Regions from separate parts of the Bacillus sp. A015 genome, predicted to be linked through region 3. Evidence: riboswitches for the same ligand, from Rfam matches in the RefSeq annotation. Region 3 holds a riboswitch; each other region holds the start of a gene.
What was found. A riboswitch is a leader RNA that binds a small molecule or an ion and turns the genes downstream of it on or off. The one in region 3 is predicted to bind S-adenosylmethionine.
Positions count from the first base shown of each region.

Region 1 (6,955 bases), on a different contig from region 3:
TACTCCACAAAGAGGAGGCAAATGAATGGATAATAAATTCTTTAAAAGTGTCGAAAATAAAACAGGTGTGAATATGAATGATGTCTTTAAGCTTGCAGGTTCATTGCAAAATGCCAATTTTAAAGATGAGGCGACTGTTCGAGGCGTCATTAAAAAAGTAGCGCAGCTTGCAAACAAACGTGTACCTAAAGAGATGGAAGACAAAATCGTTCAATCGATTACAAGTGGGAAAGAAAAGCTTGATTTCAATACAATCGCTAAAATGATGAACAACAAAAAATAAACAACAGGCTCTCCACTGAAAGGGGGGCCTGTTGTTTTTGTGTGAATCATTCACGATTTTTCTTTAGAAGAGGGTACAAAAAGCGAGAACGATGAGCGGTTTTCCCTCTTCTAAATGATGGAACAGATAGATAGAGAGATTGTTTTGCTCTTGTCATAGCAACATATAATAAGCGCCGCTCTTCTTCAATAGCTTCCTCATCACTGTTTCTCAGTTCATCAAGTGAGAAATCATGAGGCAGTGCCCCGTCGACCACACAAGTGATGTACACCGTTTGGTATTCAAGTCCTTTTGCGCGGTGAATCGTCATGAGCTGAACACCTGGTTCATCTGGTTTTTCCTTTTCAGCAGACTTCATGTGTTCGGCATGTGCGAGAAAGGCTTCAATTGTTTCAAAGCGTTTTGCAGCTGTTTTCACATCACGTACATCATCTGCCCCTTTTTCAAGCACATTCGTATCGGTCACACGTTTTTTCAAGTAATCACCAAGTCCCATCTTTTGTTCAATAAACGCCACAGCGTCAGACGGCTTTAACGTTCGTAAGGTTCGGAACAGGGGAACGATCGATTGCAGCTTTTTACGCTGAAACGGCTGAATGTCTGTTAGTTTTCCAAGGGCGTCTACCATTGAACAATCCTCCGTGATGGTCAGCGCCTTCAGGGTGTTCAGTGTCTGCTGCTTTAAAAAGAAGACCGGCAGTAGCTGTTTCATTGCAGCAACATCATCTGCATCCTGACTTAAAAAAAGAAAGGCGAGCAGCACTCGAACCATTCGTCTGCTGTAAAAGGCTTTCACGCCAGCTTCTGTCTCATACGGAATCGCCGATTGATGCAGCCGCTCATAAATGGCGCGTCCTCCCGTATTGGTTCTAAACAGCACGCAGAAATCATTCGGCTTTGCTCCGTTTTTAATTTTTTCCTGAATATCTGCCACAATCATGGTCGCTTCCTCTTCCTCGTCATATGGATAAAAGAGAGTGGGAGGGATTTTCTCCGCACGAACCGCTTTTAACGTCTTCGCGTAACGATGCTGGTTCTTTTTAATAATGGCATCTGCACTTGCGACAATTGTATGGTGAGAACGATAATTCGCATGTAAATGGACGATCTGAGCTGAAGGATAGTCCCGTTTGAATTCAAGAATGAAAGCAGGGTTGCTGCCCCTAAAGGCATAAATGGCTTGATCATCATCACCTACACAAAATAGCTGCTCTGATTCCCCGGCTAAAAGCTGAATCAACTGATATTGAACCGGATTAATATCCTGAAATTCATCAACTAAAATATATTTAAATCGTTCTTGATATCGTTTGAGCAGTTCAGGCTGTTCCGTCAGCATGTGTAAGCAGGCAATGGCCATGTCATCAAAGTCAAATTGCTGATGGTCCCGTTTCTGCTGTTCATACGATTGATAGATCGTCCAGATTTGTTTGTCCTTTTCATCTTTCAGCTCAGGAAGTTCGCCTGGTAAAAAGGCATTTTTCCAATAGCCGATCGATTGTAACACTTGATCGGTAGGATAGTCTTTCTCATCAAGTCCTTCATTCATCATTGCTTTCCGAAGGTACTGTTCCTTTTGCCAGTCGAACTTGATCAGGTGCTGGCCGTTCCATCTGTTCGGATCATCGTGAAGCAGCATTTTATAAAAAAGACTGTGGAAGGTGCCCGTCACGACTTGGTTCGCTTGTGATGGATGAAGCTGGTATTGCTTGCGCAGTCTTTCTTTCATTTCACTGCTGGCTTTTGTAGTGAAAGTGACGAGTAATATATGGTGAGCAGGAATTTGATGGTGTGAGATCAGATAAGCCGCTCTAGCCGTCAGCACCCTTGTTTTCCCGCTTCCGGCACCAGCCAGAACAAGCATTGGACCATCTTTATGTGTGACAGCTTGAAGCTGCGGCGCGCTAAAGGTGATTTGAGGAAAAAGGTCGATGGTATGTACTTGTTCATTCTCTTCTAAATGTAAGGCTTCGCTAAATTGAATCGACCTTGGTTCTTGCCAATCATACGATTCCTTTGTTTGCGAGATGACCTGTTTGCCAGCTGGAAAACGGAAGCCGCCAAGTTCTTTGTAGGAATAATTTTCCTCTGGTTCTTTCTTTTTTTTCATGTCTTCTTGTTCTTCTGCTTTTTCGCACATCTCTTGCTGAGACGTTTGCTTATGAATAAAGGCAGGCTCTTCATGTATATTTAATCTGAAAAAGACGGGTTGTCCGCAATATGGGCAGGATAAGTGCCCTTTTTTTCCCTCATCATGGAGGAATTGATAATGTTCTCTCGAATACGTATGTAATGAGATCGTTCGATCATGTCGTCGTGCGCATTTCAAAGCTAGTCCTCCAATAGTCAATCAATCTTAAAAAGAAACAAATCTAATCATATCAAATGAAGCGTGTTTCAAACAGTCATAATTAGGGAATAGTAGAATAGAAGAGAAGCAAAGGAGGCGTTCTTGATGGGATATATAGCCCCGATTCAGCCGGATCTGTATTTTCAATATATCAATCGTCCTGCTCCTCAGGATAAAGAAGACTATGCGAGAGTGACAGAGGTCACTCGCACCTTTCATGACAAGGTATACAGAGAGCTGGAGAAAAAAGAGGACTTAGTGACAGAAGCAGAAACGAAAGTACAGCAAAAAAAGCGGGAACGCTTTGTACGAGATATGTTTATGGAGGAAGGCAAGGGCATTCATATCAATGCTTATATATAAATGATTGCGCTTTCTTACCTTGACGAACGATAATAAATAATGAAAAGCCAGCGCATCCATGATGTCCTGGCTTTTCTCTTTGATCAAACAGATAGTGTTTTTGTCATTTTGACATGTGTGATACCCGCTTCTTCAAATGGTTCAGAAACGGCTTTGTAGCCTTTCTTTTCGTAGAAAGGAAGAGCTTGGACTTGTGCATGCATAACAGCTTCCTTTGCTCCCTTGGAAGTGGCCTCTGTTTCTAGCGCCTCTAGCAGTTTGTGACCAAGGCCAAAAGAGCGCGCCTCTTTTAACACACAAATCCGTTCAAGCTTTGCCTTGGGACCTTCAATCATACGCAGTCTAGCGGCTGCCTGCGGCTTATTGTCATCGTTATAAATGACAAAATGGGTGGCTTCGTCTTCTAGTTCATCAATTTCGATCTCTAAAGGGACTTCTTGTTCTTTTACGAACACTTCTTTTCGAACGTAATATGCATCTTCTCGTTGTGTTTGTGCTTTTGCGATGACTGTTTTCAAATGTCTTTATCCCTCTCCTAAAATAAATGTTTCATAAACGGTCCAAGATCCATTCTCTAATTGATATAAAAGATGGAAGCGGTCAACCGTTTCTTCATGATCAATCTTTCTCAGCTTTAATGTGCCAAGTACGTCTGAATGCTCATCATCTGATAATTTTTGAGCCACTGTTACATGCGGAACAAATGCATATTCCGGTGTGCCAGCAAGTGGGTCAGTGTACAATTTTTCATTTAGACCCATTAATTCCTCGTTCGGTTCTACTTTCATATAAATGACGTTGTTTACAGGAGCGAATGAACTGAATTTTTTAATGCGTAAGGTAATGGGAGAAGCATTTTTTGCATACTCTCGCAAGGTTGAAACGATCTCAGCTGCTTCTAGATCCGTTAATTCAAAAGGTGTTCTTAATGTTAAATGAGGCGGTATGAGTGCATAGTTCGGATCATAACGTTTCCGATAAGAGTTCGCAATATCTTGCAGTTTTTTTGATGGAAATATAACAACTCCGTATTTCATCATGTTCCCTCCTGATTAAGAAAGTATTTATTATTGTTTATTATAACAAAATTCAGTTGATTAACGAATATGGGAGCATTCTTTTTAACGAAGGGGCAATGAGCGGCTGCCAAAACGTCCATTTATGATCCCCTTCGAATGTTTCAAATAAATAATCCGCACCAGACTGTTCAAGAAGGGCCTTTAAGTCTGCGTTCGGTTTGATAAAATCAAGCACTTGGCCATCTGTTGTTTTCACAGCCGTTTCTTCCGATCCAATTTGATGGATAATGGCATAATGAGAAAGTGCTGTTGACTGTTTGACGGCTTCTAAGACCGACTCATCAACGTATGGAGACTGCAAAATCAGCCCGCCAAATAAAGAAGGATAATCAATGGCTGTCATGAGTGAAATCGTAGCGCCTAGTGAATCACCAATGAACGTACGTCCTGACCCAATTTGATACGTTGGATAGTGTTCATCAATATAAGGGACAAGTTCATTTGCCAAAAAACGTTTATACGCCTCAAACTTTGTGCCTTCTGGATGATACGTTTCTCGTCTTTCAGTGACATTTTCGTAAGGAACACCAATGATAATCGAGCGTTCCATTTCTTTATTTTGCATCAATTCTTCCGCCTGTCTGCCTATTTTACCTAAGCGGAAATAATCATGACCATCTTGTGCAATGATGACATGATATGTATAAAGGGGGGAGTAATTGACTGGCAAATAGATTAAAACGGTCATGTCCGTCCCAAGTTCTTTTGACTGTAAGGTTTCTTCTTGAATGATTCCTGTTTTCTTCACCATAATCCATTCCTCCAGCTAACCAAATTCATCACAAGTGAAACGTTTCCATTCATTGTAACATGAAAGACAGCGTTGTTCCTATATGCGAACATGCAATCAAATCGGCTGACATCCATTCTGTTATAAAATACAGAAAATTTTAATTAATCATTACAATTCCCCTTGAAAAATGAGTTTTAATACGTTACAGTATTAAGAATTAGAACAGACAGACAACACATTCTTATCGTGAGAGGTGGAGGGACTGGCCCTTTGAAACCTCAGCAACCGGTATGCATCACGTCACGTGATGTACCAAGGTGCTAAATCCAGCAAGCAGCTTTTTTGCTTGGAAGATAAGAGGAAGCGATTAAACCCCTTCTTCTTATGAAGAAGGGGTTTTTCTGTTTTGAAATCAGATTTTACTTAGGATGGTGTCAAATGACAGAACATGTGGAAACGAAATTAGCGCAAATTGGAAACCGTAGCGAAGAGGCGACTGGCACAGTCAGTCCTCCCGTTTATCTTTCAACAGCATACAGACATAGAGGCATAGGTGAATCAACAGGGTTTGATTACATTCGAACGAAAAACCCAACAAGACAGCTTGTAGAGGATGCGATTGCTTCACTCGAAGAAGGGACGGCCGGTTTTGCCTTCAGTTCGGGAATGGCAGCGATCCAAACGATCATGGCTCTATTTGAGAGCGGAGATGAACTCATTGTCTCATCAGACTTATATGGCGGAACATACCGTTTGTTTGAAAACGAATGGAAAAAATACGGCTTGCGTTTTCTTTATGATGATTTTTCAGATGAAGACTGTTTACGCTCTAAAATCACGCCAAACACAAAAGCCGTCTTTATTGAAACGCCGACAAATCCACTCATGCAGGAAGCGGATATTCAAAAAATAGCGAAGATTGCAAAAGAGCATGACGCTTTGGTCATTGTCGACAACACCTTTTACACCCCAGTCTTGCAAAAGCCGATTACGCTAGGAGCGGACATTGTCATTCATAGCGCAACCAAATATCTAGGCGGACACAACGACGTCCTTGCCGGGCTTGTGGTCACAAAAGGAGAGCAGCTATCTGAAGACATGTTCCAGCATCAAAACGCTATCGGAGCGGTCCTATCTCCATTTGACTCATGGCTTTTAATGAGAGGAATGAAAACATTGGCCCTTAGAATGCGTCAGCATGAGGAAAATGCGAAGGAGTTAGCGGATTTTTTAGAGGAGCAGCCTGAAATTCAAGATGTTCTTTACCCAGGCAAGGGAGGAATGCTGTCATTTCGTGTAGCCAAAGAGGACTGGGTCAATCCATTTTTAAAGCAGCTGAAAACGATTTGTTTTGCTGAAAGTCTTGGCGGAATCGAAAGCTTCATTACGTATCCTGCCACGCAAACGCACATGGACATTCCAGAAGAGATTCGCATAGCAAACGGCGTGTGTAACAAACTGCTCCGTTTCTCTGTTGGGATTGAGCATGTGGATGACCTGAAAGCTGATCTGAAACAGGCACTATCAAAAGTGAAAGAGGAGGTACATGCCAAATGACCACACACGATTGGACACTCGAAACAAAACTTGTTCATAATGCGTTTAAAACAGACCGTTCAACAGGTGCAGTCAGTGTGCCGATTCAGCATGCGTCCACGTTTCATCAAAGCAGCTTTGATGAATTTGGCCAATATGATTACTCCAGATCAGGAACCCCTACACGTCAAGCATTAGAGGATACCATTGCAGCGTTAGAAGGAGGAACAAGAGGGCTTGCCTTTGCGTCAGGCATGGCAGCCATTTCAACCGCTTTTCTTCTTTTATCAAAGGGAGATCACGTCCTTGTCACAAGAGATGTGTACGGCGGAACATTCCGTATGATCACGCAAGTCCTTTCGAGATTTGGCATTGAGCATACCTTCGTGGACATGACGGATTTGAATGAAGTCAAACAAGGCATTCAATCGAATACGAAGGTCATTTATATGGAAACACCGTCAAATCCTACACTGGGGATTACGGATATTGAAGGCGTCGTCCAGCTTGCAAAAGAGCATGACTGTCTGACCTTCTTAGATAATACGTTTTTAACGCCTGCTCTCCAGAGGCCGCTAGACCTTGGCGTTGATGTTGTGCTGCACAGTGCA
Region 1 is NZ_JBSPZB010000040.1:1,338-8,292, reverse strand. It holds gene ACSLGF_RS18565 (stage VI sporulation protein F) at 26-283, shown strand; gene ACSLGF_RS18560 (UvrD-helicase domain-containing protein) at 330-2,612, opposite strand; gene ACSLGF_RS18555 (hypothetical protein) at 2,739-2,996, shown strand; gene ACSLGF_RS18550 (GNAT family N-acetyltransferase) at 3,080-3,514, opposite strand; gene ACSLGF_RS18545 (YjcG family protein) at 3,521-4,033, opposite strand; gene ACSLGF_RS18540 (esterase family protein) at 4,086-4,826, opposite strand; SAM riboswitch class I at 5,047-5,168, shown strand; gene ACSLGF_RS18535 (methionine biosynthesis PLP-dependent protein) at 5,247-6,365, shown strand; gene metC (cystathionine beta-lyase) at 6,362-6,955, shown strand, end outside.
Region 1: it holds a riboswitch for S-adenosylmethionine, as region 3 does, so the genes downstream of both, ACSLGF_RS18535 (methionine biosynthesis PLP-dependent protein) here and ACSLGF_RS00455 (DUF2292 domain-containing protein) in region 3, are expected to answer to the same signal.

Region 2 (6,955 bases), on a different contig from region 3:
AAAAAGCACTAAGCAAGCAAGAAATAGTGAATAAGCTTAACCCTATTAAAAACATTTTTTTAACATTTGTCATTTTAGCCATGATGCCAAAAAAGGGCATGAAAACCCCGAAGAAAGACCAAAAAACGATGTTTCTCCACTGCATGACTTCATAATCAATATTATAAAATTGAACTAGCTCAGGATAGGCTATAAATAACATGGTAGTACTCATCGAACTAGCAAATACTCCGAGTGAAATCGCAATAACAATCAATCTGCTTTTTATAGTCATTGTATCAACCTTTTTTCAAATTCTAATTCATCTTTGACATGTATTCCGTAATTTCCTATAGAGGGGATTGTAGGTTTAACCATTCTTGCTTTATCAATTGCACCAATATAGATGTTTTTGAAAGAATATCCCTTTCTTTGATAAAACCTAATTGCATTTAAGTTATCATTACTAGTGATTAAATTAATAGAGTGTATATTTTGTGTTTTTAGATTTTGTTCTAACTCAAAAAGTAATCTACTTCCAACACCATGGTACTTTTCTAGAGCCTCCAAAGTCAGGATTTCTGCTTCTTCTTTGAATATTTTGTAAACTAATATTCCTACTATATAATCTCCACGTTTAGCCAACAAAATGTTTTCATTTAAAACATTATAAGTTGTCCCTTTAGACACCATAGTCGTTCCACCCCAATGTTCATTGAAAAAACATGTTAACCACGAAAAGTCTTTTGAACTTGGCTGAGTTACTGTCAATTCTTTTGAAAGCGAACATTTTTTTGACAGCTGGATATGGGCTATTTCTTTGTCATTCACTTGATCCTCAGAAAAATGGATTGAGATGCCTAGTTTTTCGGCGTTTATTTGAGCAAGTTTTTGTGCATAGTTCGAAAAATCTTCAGGGTCAATACCAAAATAAAAAAAACTCCCAGGTGGATTCTTTTTGTACCACAGTTTGCTACTGATGACATATTCGTTTTGTTTTGTTTCAGTTATGCTGATATCATCATATAATAGTGCTCTTCCTTCAATAAACTCTAAGACAAATTCATCTAATTTGTTTTGAGTAAATAAACGGTTTTTTTCTTGAAAATATCCTATTTCACTTAATTTACTGTGAATCCAATTAATTAAATCATCCTCGTTTAGTTCATTATCTCTCGCTAGTGCCATTAGCATTGCAATGTAATTAACGATTGTTTTGCTTCTCTTAGTTGAAATGTTTTTATAGATGTTTTCTAGAATATCGTCATTAAGTTTATTCATTTTACATATACAACTTCCTTTTCAATTAATTGTTTACTCAATGCTTGCAGGTCTTCGATACAAGTTTGAACATCTGTATCATATTCTTCAGCAATTTCCGTTACTATTGAAATAAACTCTCTTTGCCCGTCAATTCGTTCATAAAAATCAGCAGCGACTTGATTTAGGGACATGCCTGGTTCGATAATGATACCTTTTAAGTACCTTCTTGTAACATTATCAGGATTCTTTATGAGAATTGTATTATTTTCCATTGGAATTCCCTCCATTCTTTTTTTCTATAACAAGGTACCAAGATTGTGGCTTTGGCTCGTTTGTATCCATACTTGTTGGAATATCTCCAATTTCATCAATAACTTCCATAAACTCTTCAACAGAGAACTCTAAAGGATGGAATGAATAATTTGAAATACCTGACCGTGTAAGCATTTCACCTACATGTTTTTCAGTATAGCTTTCTAAGAAGGCTTCCTCCAAAATACTTATATACTTTGAGTCTATTTGTTTTTTTAGGCTATTCAAGGAGAGTAAAGATATAGGGTGAGTATCAATAATGATGATTTTACCTCCCGGTTTTAGCACTCTATAGCACTCTTTTAATCCCTTTACTGGCTCTACCCAATGATGTAGACATGAATAAGAAACTAGTGCATCAATCGACTCATTTGCATACGTTAATGAATGAACATCTTGTATTTCAAAAATCACATTTTTTTTATTAAGACATGTATTTATTTGATTTTGGGCTAGTTCTAACATTGTTTTATTAATGTCAGTAGCATAGATAGTGGCATTTGAATTGTTACATAAATAATGTGTTAAATAACCGGGACCAGTTCCCATATCAACAATGGTCTCTTCAGAACCTGAAAGGGTATGATTTAAAATTTTATTACCTATCAACGGGTATATGTATAGTTGATTTTCTTTGACAAAATCATTATATAAATAACATTCATCATGAGTCAGCAAAGAATGTACACTCCTTTCATAAAGTGTTAGGGTATGAAAAAACAGTTATTAATGTCCACCAGCAACAACTACATTACGAATCTCAACGAGACGAGGAGTTTTATAAACTTTTTTCATGTGATTCACCTCCTTTATTGTCCTTTTCTAAAAGGGTTTTATTGGATTAATGTCCACCAGCAACAACTACATTACGAATCTCAACAAGACGAGGAGTTTTATAAACTTTTTTCATGTGATTCACCTCCTTTATTGTCCTTTTCTAAAAGGGTTTTATAAATTAATGTCCACCAGCAACAACTACATTACGAATCTCAACAAGACGAGGAGTTTTATAAACTTTCTTCATGTAATATCCCTCTTATATATGTCTTAAATTTCAATTTCATACCCTAACGAAAGTCATGATAGCACATTTTTTATATTTTTTTCAATATTTAGACAATGATTTTTTTGACAAATTTTTATGTCTATAAAGTGAAAAGTGATGAGTAAATCGCTGCTACAAATAGAATTAGAGTTTGTGAAAAAGAAATAGGAGAAAATTCAAAAGATGGCTAGAATCATGGGTTATTTTAATCTGGAGAGACGTTTATGGTTTTAGAGAGTTGTATAACCACTGAATTTGTATTCTAAATGGAATAGGATAATCTTTTATGTTTGTGATGATTATGCGTACTAACGAATAATACCTTTAATCTCCATTTGTCCATAGGTCTTTTAAAAGTAATTCTGTCGATCCTTGTATACATATTATTTTTTATTGATATCTCTTGATAATCTATTCTTTTTATCTGAATATTAAGATTATTAGTTGAAATTGGATTTGCTTTTTGTATAATTGTATTTGGAAATATAAGCATAGGAGGTAAATGATGAAAATAACAAATGGAAATATATTAGACGACGTTTTAAACGAGATGAATTCTGATGAGTTTTTAAATGAATATTGGCCAAATTATTTTTTACATAACAAAGGAAGTTTAGAACGATTTTTTTCAGTTCCTGGAATCGAAAGTATATCCAGCTTGGAGAATATTCTAAAGATATATAAAAATCCAGTAATGGTTGTTGGGGATGCAATAATTGAGGAGACAGGGGGGATCCTTAACAAGTTTTTAGTTCCACCTGAAGAGGCAATGAGTTGGTATGAAAAAGGAGCTGCCTTAGAATTTGATTTCACAGATATATTTATACCAGAGCTTCGTGAATCTATTAACAAACTAAAGTCACTGTTAGGTTTGCCTGAGGGAACAATGGCAAAAGCAGTATTGTACGCTGCTAAAGAATCAGCTGGATTTTCAGCACATTTTGATGCGTATTGCAATTTCATTTTTCAACTTAAAGGGAAAAAGAAATGGAAGTTGGCTGAAAATTTTAATACAATAAATCCACTTCAACATTATGAATTAATCGAGGCTCCTCATTTGCCAGATCCATTAAAGTCGTATTGGAATGGTGAATTTCCTGATGAAAATTTATCTAATGGAAGGGAATTGCTTTTAGATACGGGCTCATTTTTATTTCTTCCAAGAGGTTGTTGGCATTCAACTAGTTCTTCTGAAGAAACCATTGCATTAAACTTTACCTTCGGTCAGCCAGCTTGGCTAGATCTAATTTTAATAGAATTAAGGAATCGACTGATTCAAAAAGACGAATGGAGAGAGCTGGTGAATATTGATCTTTTGGATGAAAATGAACGAAAAAAGATAGAAGAAAAATTAAAATCAATGATAAATAATTTGCCAAACGATTTCAGGGGAATTTCAGTAGGGGATATTCTGGCAAGAAAGAAAGATGACTTAGATGTATATCAATCTACACAACTTGTTGTAAGACAACTTATGAGTATAAAAGATGGTTTTTAAGAAGATAACTTATGTTCATTATCTTCTTAACTCAACTATAGAAGTATTACGATTAAACTTAGTATAATGTTGATTGAGATGACAAAAAATAAAGAACCGCCAAAAAGCGGTTCTTTATTTTGACGGTAAGCTTTTTCTGTAGGTTTCCGCCTATTTCCACACTTGATCAGCAATCTCAATCACATGACGCAGCTTTTCCCATTGCTGCTCTTCTGTTAACAGGTTGCCCTCCTCTGTTGAGGCGAAGCCGCATTGTGGACTCAAACAAATTTGGTTAATGTCCACATATTGAGCCGCTTCCTCAATTCGTTTTTTAATCTGTTCAACTGGCTCAAGCTCTCCGTATTTTGAAGTGACAAGGCCTAGTACGATTTGAAGGTTTGAATTCTTCACATATCGAAGGGGTTCAAATCCGCCGGAACGATCATCGTCGAACTCTAAAAAGAGACCATCAAGATCTAATCCGGCAAAAATCGTTTCTGCGGCTGCTTCGTAACCACCTTCAGCTGCCCATGTTGATTTAAAGTTACCACGGCAAATGTGCATCGTGATGACTAAATCCTTTGGACGATCGGCAACGGCTTCATTGATTGTTTTTGCAAACGACTCACGAAGTTCATCTTCCTCGCGGCCAAAGGCTTTGATTTGTTCATGGCCTTTTTCAGAAAAGAACACTGCCCATGCCGTATCATCTAGCTGCAAGTAGCGGCAGCCTGCATCATAAAAAGCACGGATGGCTTTCTTATACGCCTGTGCCACATCATGGTGGAATTCCTCTAAGCTGTCATACACCCCTTCTTCAAGCTTTCCACGGAAAAAGAGCATATTCGGACTTGGAATCGTCATTTTAGCCGTATGATCACCAGCGATGCTGTGAAGGAAGCGGTAATCCTCTAGCATTGGGTGATCTGTAAAATCGATCTTGTCTGTTACCTTGATACCTCTAGCTTTTGTCGTTGTGTTGTGGAATTGAATGCCCTGATCTGCTTCAAATCCTTCGACCCCATCAAGTCCTTCAAGAAAGTCAAAATGCCACCATGCACGTCTGAACTCTCCATCTGTGACAACCTCTAATCCAATCTCCTTTTGCTTCTCCACAATACGTGTGATTTCTGCATTTTCAATTTGTCGGAGCTGCTCTGCTGTCAGTGTACCGTCTGCTTTTTGCTTGCGTGCTTCTTTGATGCGCTCTGAACGGAGTAAACTTCCTACTTGATCTGCGCGAAATGGCGGCTTTGTTGTTCTCTTTCCAATGGTTTGTACTTGTGTCATACTGAATCCCTTCTTTCTACAGGTTGAAAATCAAATAAAAAAGCTCTTCCTTGGATAAGGAAGAGCATCATATACTGTGAGATCTCTGCCTTATCTTCAAACAAGCGTATGCTTGCTTAAGGAATTAGCACCATTCTGTTCCTAGGAACAGCGGTTGCCGGGTTTCACAGGGCCAGTCCCTCCACCACTCTTAATAAGGTTACCTTTTGATTCAATTTTCTTAATAAACACAATTATTCAATCTTTTCGAGAAAAAGTCAATGGTTTTTACAATTTATTTTCCTACATAAACAAATCAGCGACGAGGACACCAGCTAGTCCGACAAGTGAAAGAACAGTGACCATCAATGTCCATGTTTTAAAGGTTTGGGCCATTGACAGGTTAAAGTATTCTTTATAAATCCAGAAACCTGCATCATTCACGTGAGAGAACGTAATACTTCCGGCACCTGTTGCGATCACCATTAATTCCGGGCTGACACCCGTTAATCCAATAAGTGGTGCAGAAATGCCAGCCGCTGTGAGACCTGCGACAGTTGCTGATCCTAAAGACACACGAAGGACAGCAGCAATCAGCCAGGTGAGGAGCAGGGGAGAAAGCAAAAGTAAGAGATTATATCTATAACTATACAAAGAAGCATAAAAGTAATTCTATGCGAACATGAAGAGAAGTGATATTCAAATCAACTACAACACGCAGTATTACTTCACGAAAAAGGGGATTGCTGTTGTCTTTGATCCATATGAAATCGCACCATACTATCAAGGAATTCCTATGATTCAAGTACCTGCAAAGGTGTATAAATAAAAAGAGAAACGGCCACTGGATGTGGTCGTTTATTAATGTGTCTAAAACATGTTCTGACACAAACAAAAAGAACCCCTGATGAGGCTCTTTCTTTGAATTTATACTTGTTTAGGTGCGTTGTTTAGTGGATGGCGGCGTTTGCTGTTGTAGTGGCGGCGCATACGAAAGATTTCAAACTCCGAAAGCTCTGCGCTTTTTCGTTTTTGGGTGCGGTTATCTTTTTTGAAAGAGAAAAGTAAATAGCAGCAAAGTGAAGCGATAATCAATAAAATCATCATATGACATTCCTCCAATTCATCCTATTCTTTCAGTGTAGACAGGGTGAGTGATGTTTATAACTGAAAATAATAAGCAGCAGAATCGGTTTAGTTCTTAAGGTTTAGATGATCCGCTGATTTAGGTCTAAAATACTGGTTGTTTTTAACTATTATATTTCCAATTATTTCACTCGTCAAGAAGAATTTTTTCTGGGGTTGTCTATATTAGTACGATTAAATGTCATAAAAGTTTCAGAATATTGTAAACTTTTATTAAAAAACCGTTCCCGAACAGGAACGGTTGTAAACATGTCTATGCTTTTTCTTCAAATAAACGTGCGATTTCCACGATGACTTCTGTTGCTTTCACCATGTTCTCAACTGAAATAAATTCATCTTTACCGTGGAAGTTTTCTCCGCCAGTAAAGATGTTTGGTGTTGGGAGACCTTTATATGAAAGCTGAGAGCCATCTGTACCGCCGCGTATAGGTTCGATCACAGGTGTCACTGAGCGGTTTTCC
Region 2 is NZ_JBSPZB010000005.1:78,585-85,539, forward strand. It holds gene ACSLGF_RS06120 (MFS transporter) at 1-274, opposite strand, end outside; gene ACSLGF_RS06125 (GNAT family N-acetyltransferase) at 271-1,260, opposite strand; gene ACSLGF_RS06130 (PqqD family protein) at 1,257-1,514, opposite strand; gene ACSLGF_RS06135 (class I SAM-dependent methyltransferase) at 1,504-2,232, opposite strand; gene ACSLGF_RS06140 (JmjC domain-containing protein) at 3,105-4,097, shown strand; gene ACSLGF_RS06145 (5-methyltetrahydropteroyltriglutamate--homocysteine S-methyltransferase) at 4,248-5,369, opposite strand; SAM riboswitch class I at 5,457-5,569, opposite strand; partial or broken gene ACSLGF_RS06150 (GntT/GntP/DsdX family permease) at 5,652-5,969, opposite strand; gene ACSLGF_RS06155 (RsiV family protein) at 6,031-6,177, shown strand; gene ACSLGF_RS06160 (hypothetical protein) at 6,276-6,455, opposite strand; gene pepT (peptidase T) at 6,748-6,955, opposite strand, start outside.
Region 2: it holds a riboswitch for S-adenosylmethionine, as region 3 does, so the genes downstream of both, ACSLGF_RS06145 (5-methyltetrahydropteroyltriglutamate--homocysteine S-methyltransferase) here and ACSLGF_RS00455 (DUF2292 domain-containing protein) in region 3, are expected to answer to the same signal.

Region 3 (6,955 bases):
AGTAAAAAATGGAATTTCGCCGTTTCTGGCTTTTTTATATAATCCCTTTGGATCACGCTCTTCACACACGTTCAGATCACATTTCACAAACACTTCGTGAAATTCCCCATCTTCGACTAACTGTCTAACAATTTGGCGATCTTCTTGAAATGGAGAAATAAAAGCTGTGATGACAATGGTCCCTTGCTCAACAAATAATTTCGCCACTTCTCCGATGCGCCGGATGTTTTCTTTTCTATCATCATCTGAAAACCCTAAATCTTTATTGAGTCCATGCCGTACGTTATCGCCATCAAGGACTGTGACTTGGTAGCCTTGTTCAAACAGCTCTCTAGCCGCTGCATTTGCGATCGTCGATTTGCCTGAACCACTTAGACCAGTGAGCCAGATGATGCCGCTTGTATGATTGTTTTTCTGTTGATATTCTTTTTTTGTAATAGATGAATCATGCCATACGATATGTTCGTTGCTCATGTCATACCCTCCTTTAAGATACCGTCGTTTTTAATCCTTCGATTAATGTTTCAATAACTTCTTTTCGGCTGAACGTGCTTGGTGGTAATTCACCGTTTCTCAGCATCGTTCGAACCTTTGTACCTGAAAGAATGACATGCTCGCTTTTATCGTGCGGACATGTTTTTGGAGTTGCCATCGCTTCACATGTATTGCAGTAGAAGCTGTGTTCAAATTTTAACGGGGTAATGCCAATCTCTTCGCTTGTAAATTGATCAAATAGCTCCTGCGCCTCGTATGTGCCGTAATAATCACCAACACCTGCATGATCTCTTCCGACAATAAAGTGTGTGCAGCCATAATTTTTACGAACAAGCGCATGAAATATCGCTTCCTTTGGTCCAGCATAACGCATTGCAGCAGGAAAAACACCTAAAAAGACGCGATCTTTTGGATAATAACCGTTCAATAACACTTGATAGCTTTTCATTCTCACATCTGCTGGGATATCATCAGATTTTGTTTCACCAACAAGCGGATTTAAAAATAAACCATCTACTGTTTCTAGTGCTGTCTTTTGAATATATTCATGGGCACGGTGGACGGGGTTTCTCGTTTGAAAACCAACAATTGTTTTCCATCCGTTTTCTTTAAAATGTTTTCTTGTTTCTTCTGGCTCATACGTAAATTGAGGGAATGGTTTTTCGCTTCGTTTCGTCAGTGTAATTTTACCGCCAATATACGTGTCACCGCGTTCAAATAATTTTTTCACGCCTGGATGATTGCGGTCATCTGTTTTATACACATTTACAGCTTCTTTTTCCTTATCTGGTGTGTATTGATCCTCTACTTCAATGACCCCGTATACTGTTCCATTGTACGAGAGACGCACAATATCACCTTGATTGATCTCGGCTGCCTTTTCCTTTGTGACTGGCAGCGTAATCGGAAGAGACCAAACGACACCACTTGCTAGCCGCATACTGCTGACAACTGCTTCATAATCAGCTTTTGTTAAAAACCCTTCAATTGGACTATATCCGCCAATCGCAATGAGTTCAAGGTCTGCAAAGGAAATCGCATCTAGTTCAATTTCCTTCGCAGCCGTACTGAGATCATATTCTTCATTTACTCGATTAATTAATACGCCACCATGTGGTGTTAAACTCATTTGTTCATCTTCCTCTCAATGTTCATATTTATTAGATGTTAATAGTCGGATTTATAGTTAAATCCCGCCGCCCTGCTCATGAATAGAGCTGCTTTCATTTTTGACTGCCTTCATCAGACTCAGCGCACCGAGTGAGGCAAGCAGTACACTCATCATGATAAAGATAGAGTAATAATCTCCTTTTAGGAAAAGGCTCACCAGCAGATACGATAGGCTGAGTGATAAAAAGGGTGACACAACCCAGACCTTCAGCATCTTTTTCACGATATGTTTATGAAAAATGTTAGGTCCACCCTTTGCCATCCCAAGTCCGATAATGGATGAGGAGGTGATTTGAGTAAGTGGAACTGGCAGCCCAAAAATAGAGCTGACGATGACAAGTCCAGCGCCGGTACTCGATAACAAAATCCCTTCACCCGTTTGATAGCGGGTGATTTTCTTTCCGTTTGTTTCTAGCACTCTTCTGCCAAGCAACAGGGCACCAAGTGCGACGAAGATTCCGCCGTAAAGTGTTCCTTGCCCAACGGACAAGACGCTTGAGGCCACAAGCGGGCCGACTGCATTGGCAACATTGTTCATACCGGCTGAAAACGCCTCTAGAAATCCACTGATCATGAGCAAGACTGATAAAATCGCAGTGCTTTTTTTAGATAATGTGCGTTTAGGGAACATTCTGATGATTTTGACTACAGTAAAGGTGAAAACAAAGGCGACAAGTGGAATGATGATCCAAAAGGCCACAATGACTAAAATAGATTTCACATATAACACTTTATACGCGACTGCAACACCGACCACAGCCCCTACTGTGACCTCACTTGTTGATAAAGGGATGGCCATCAGATTCGCTATGAAGAGTGATAATGCGGCAGAGCCAATGATGATACAAACGATTTCAAGCGTAATCACAGATTCTGGCATAATACCAGAGCTAATCGTTTTGACGACCTCACCGCCGCCAATCACTGAACCTGCTAAAACCCCAACTGCACAAACGCTGAGTGCATAGATGGGCTTTTTAATTGCACCTGATCCATACGCAATGCCCATAGAAGCGGCTGCTCCGCTTGCGCCTATGTTTAAAGCAAAGAATAAACTAAATAAAATTGCGGCGATTTCCATACATTATGCTCCCTTACTCATGTAATCCGCACTCAGTCTTTGCTGTACCTGACCATCTGCCAGAACGCAAATCATCCGCAGTAAATGCTGGCTGTGTACACGGTGCACAGCCGATACTTGGGTATCCCTGGTCATGCAGCGGATTATAAGTAAGATCCTCTCTAGATGCATATCTCCATATGTCCTTCCACGTCCAGTGAATGAGCGGACATACTTTCACTGATTTGAACTTTTCATCCTTATTTAAAAAGTTCGTACCTGCTCGTTTTGGTGACTGCTCTCTTCTTAAGCCAGAAAGCCATGCCGGATAGCCAGATAGTGTCTCTTGCAAAGGAATGACCTTGCGCATATGGCAGCAGCTTTGAGGATTTGTTTCCCATAATTTTTCACCATGCTGCTCGTTTTGCTGTTCAACTGTCAGCTCAGGTGTTTTCAGTACGATGTCTAATCCGGGGTATCTTTCCTTTACCGCATCAATTGTATCGTACGTTTCCTTAAAATGCAGACCTGTATCTAAAAAGACAATTCTCGCATCCTTTTTTACTTTCGCAATAAGATCAATCAGGACAATGCCCTCAATGCCAAAACTGCATGCATAAACGAGCTGATCACCATAATGACCGTACGCCCATTTCAGCACGGATAGGGCCCCTTTATACAAATCGTCCTCTTGAAATGTAATGGACGGCTCTTGCCAATTTTCGTAAGTTAACATTGTTTCTCCCCTTCCGGAGTACCGCTCATATTGCTAATCTGCGCACTACTTCAATCTAATTTTTTCATTTTTCCCACTTAAACATTTGACCGTCCTGAACAATGAACGTAATCGAACCGAATTTCATTTCCCCCAATCAGTTCTTGCACGTGCTTCACTAAATCCTCATCCTGATTTTCTTCAATTCTTCCTCCTCATCGTGAAAAATAAAAAAACTTTCTTTCAGTCCGAAAGAAAGATGAGGAAGCTCACGATTTCCTTATCTTTCAAAATAGAATCATTTTGCAGGAAGTGGCACCTTGCGAATCGCAGGTTGCCGGGTTTCATCGGGCCAATCCCTCCACCTCTCTGGATAAGAGTTTTAATTTGTATTAAATATTAACACAATTCAAACAAAAGTCAACCCGACTTTATTGATAGGATTAGTTCTTATTTGAATTTGAGTCTATTTTACTATTTTTAACCAAATGAAAAAGCTGTGCAGCGAGGCACAGCTTTCAGATTGTTGACAAAGGGCTAAAATGACCTTTATTTTAGCCCTTTGTCTTCTTTTCAGCGTGATAGAAAACCTTTGAAGTCTAGGAAGGACGAGTACCGGAGCGGAGCGAATTTGACATTCGTGAGCACCGGCACGCAGGACTGACACCGAATGCGAGGGTTTGTCTACACGCTGAAAGCTGTGCAGCTAGGCACAGCTTTTTAGACCGTTTCTTCCATCCAAGATTCAGAGGTAGGATCTTGTCTCCAGCGTTTTAGTTTATTCATAGCAGAAGGTTCGATCGCTTTTAGCTCAAGTGCCACGTCTGTCAGCGTGTCATAGTCTGTTAGTGTGACATATGGAATGTTTTTCTCTTGAAAAGCAGCAGCTGCTTTTGGCAGGCCGTATGTGAAAATTGCAGCAACTCCGAGTACGTCACAGCCTTCGTCTTGAAGAGCCGAGACCACTTCAAGCACGCTCCCACCAGTTGAAATGAGGTCTTCTACGACAACAACTTTTTGACCAGGCGATACGGCTCCTTCAATTTGATTCCCTTTTCCGTGTGCTTTTGGCTTACTTCTGACATAACACATCGGCACGTTCAGGCGGTCTGCAGCTAATGCGGCATGCGGAATGCCCGCTGTTGCAGTGCCAGCGACAACCTCCGCTCCCTCAAAATGAGTGAGAATCAAATCTTTTAGACCTTCAGCGATGTCGTGTCTCACTTCCGGGTACGACAAAGTCAGGCGGTTATCACAGTAAATCGGTGATTTGATGCCGCTTGCCCACGTAAACGGTGTGTCTGGTTTTAATGAGACAGCTTTGATTTGTAGTAGATGTTTAGCGATTTTCGTTTTCATCCGGCAGTCACTCCCACTCTTTCAAAATTTGATGATAGGCTTCCATTGGACTTTCAGCTTTCGTGATGGACCTTCCGACAACAATTTGTGAAACACCTTGCTCTTTTGCAAAGGCAGGTGTCGCCACACGCTTTTGGTCATCGGTTTGATCATTCGGCAAGCGAATCCCTGGTGTCACAGTGAGAAAGGATGGTGAGATGTGCTCATGAAGGGCTTTAGATTCATGAACAGAGCAAACAACACCGTCGAGTCCACTTTCATATGCCAATTGTCCGTAATGCAACACAGTCTCTTGCAATGGACGATCAATGAGTAATTCTTTGTTCATCATGTCTTCTGACGTACTTGTCAGCTGAGTCACAGCAATAATGCCCGGGCGGCTTTGTCCAGCAGGCGTCCCGCTTTCAAGTCCCTCTACCGCAGCCTGCATCATTCGTTTCCCGCCAGCTGCATGCACATTGACCAAATCAACGCCAAGTGCAGCAAGCCGGTTCATCGCCTTTTGCACCGTTGTTGGAATGTCATGTAATTTCAGGTCAAGAAATATGCGGCAATCTTTTTCTTTCAGCGCGTCAAGGATGGCTGGCCCTTCTTGGTAAAACAGCTCCATACCAACCTTCACAAATAATGGTGTGCCTTCAAAGGGTTCTAAAAAGGCAAGTGCCTCCTGCCCTGATGGAAAATCAAGCGCGATGATGGGCAAGTGCTTCATGCTTCCAGCTCCTTCCGATACATTCCTCTACAGATGAATAACCATAAGCCGCTAACACATTTGGCAGCTCTTCAATGATTTCTGGGCAAATAAAAGGGTTCACAAAATTGGCTGTGCCAACAGCTACTGCACTTGCACCTGCTAGTAAAAATTCAAGTACATCTTCAGCACTTTGCACCCCGCCCATCCCAATAATCGGAATAGAAACCGCCTGACTGACCTCATGTACCATTCGAACAGCGACAGGTTTTATAGCTGGACCTGATAATCCGCCTGTTTTATTGGCAAGGATGGGCTTCCCAGTTTTTAAATCTAAACGCATGCCAATTAAGGTATTAATCATGGTGAGCCCATCCGCTCCAGCAGATTCAATTGCTTTAGCAATCTCAACAATATTGGCCACATTAGGAGACAGTTTCACATAGACAGGAACGGAGGAGACTTCCTTGACCGCTTTTGTCAACGACGCTGCCATGTTTGGGTCTGTACCAAATGCGATCCCGCCTGTTTTGACATTCGGACAAGAAATATTCAGTTCAAGGGCATGGACATTCTTTGCTTGGCTGATTTGTTTTGCTACTTCGACATAATCATCAACCTGTGAGCCAGCAACGTTTGCAATAATGGGGGTATCAAACTGCTCAAGCCAAGGCAATTCATTTTCGAGCACGCCTTTTAGACCTGGATTTTGAAGACCGATCGCATTCAGCATACCGGCTCCAGTCTCAGCCACCCTCGGTGTCGGGTTGCCAAATCTCGCTTCAAGGGTAGTGGCTTTGATCATGATGCCGCCCAGCATGGATAAATCATATAATGAAGCAAACTCTCTTCCGAATCCAAAGCAGCCTGATGCAGGTATAATCGGGTTCTTTAAAGATAAGCCGGGTAACTCCACGTTTAGCATGACAATGCCACCTCCTCTGCTTTAAATACAGGTCCATCAAGACAGACTTTGACGTAAGGTTTTTCGTGCTGATCGGTATGACAGACACAAGCAAAGCATGCACCGATTCCGCAGCCCATTCGTTCTTCCATTGAAATGTAGACAGGCTTATCGGGATATCTGTCCTTTAGTGCTTTTAGCATAGGTGTCGGTCCGCAGGAAAGCAGCACATCAAAGCTCAAATCATTTTCTTCGATCACACCTGTCACAAAACCTTTTGAGCCGTATGTTCCATCAACGGTCGCGATAAACGTATCTCCGAGTGCTTGAAATTTCTCCTCGTAAAATACATCCTTTTTCGATTGAAAGCCGAGGACATGCTTCACGATAACGCCTTTTTCCGTTAAACGCTTGGACAGCTCATATAGAGGCGGTACTCCAATTCCTCCACCGACTAGTAATGCCGTCTGCCCGGGATGGACAACTGAAGGGTCGTACCCGTTCCCAAGCGGCCCTAATACATCGACTGATTCTCCCGCCCGCTTTTGGGAAAGGAGCTTC
Region 3 is NZ_JBSPZB010000001.1:88,071-95,025, reverse strand. It holds gene cysC (adenylyl-sulfate kinase) at 1-474, opposite strand, end outside; gene sat (sulfate adenylyltransferase) at 488-1,624, opposite strand; gene ACSLGF_RS00465 (anion permease) at 1,682-2,746, opposite strand; gene ACSLGF_RS00460 (phosphoadenylyl-sulfate reductase) at 2,760-3,461, opposite strand; gene ACSLGF_RS00455 (DUF2292 domain-containing protein) at 3,526-3,588, opposite strand; SAM riboswitch class I at 3,718-3,820, opposite strand; gene pyrE (orotate phosphoribosyltransferase) at 4,161-4,799, opposite strand; gene pyrF (orotidine-5'-phosphate decarboxylase) at 4,807-5,511, opposite strand; gene ACSLGF_RS00440 (dihydroorotate dehydrogenase) at 5,483-6,415, opposite strand; gene ACSLGF_RS00435 (dihydroorotate dehydrogenase electron transfer subunit) at 6,409-6,955, opposite strand, start outside.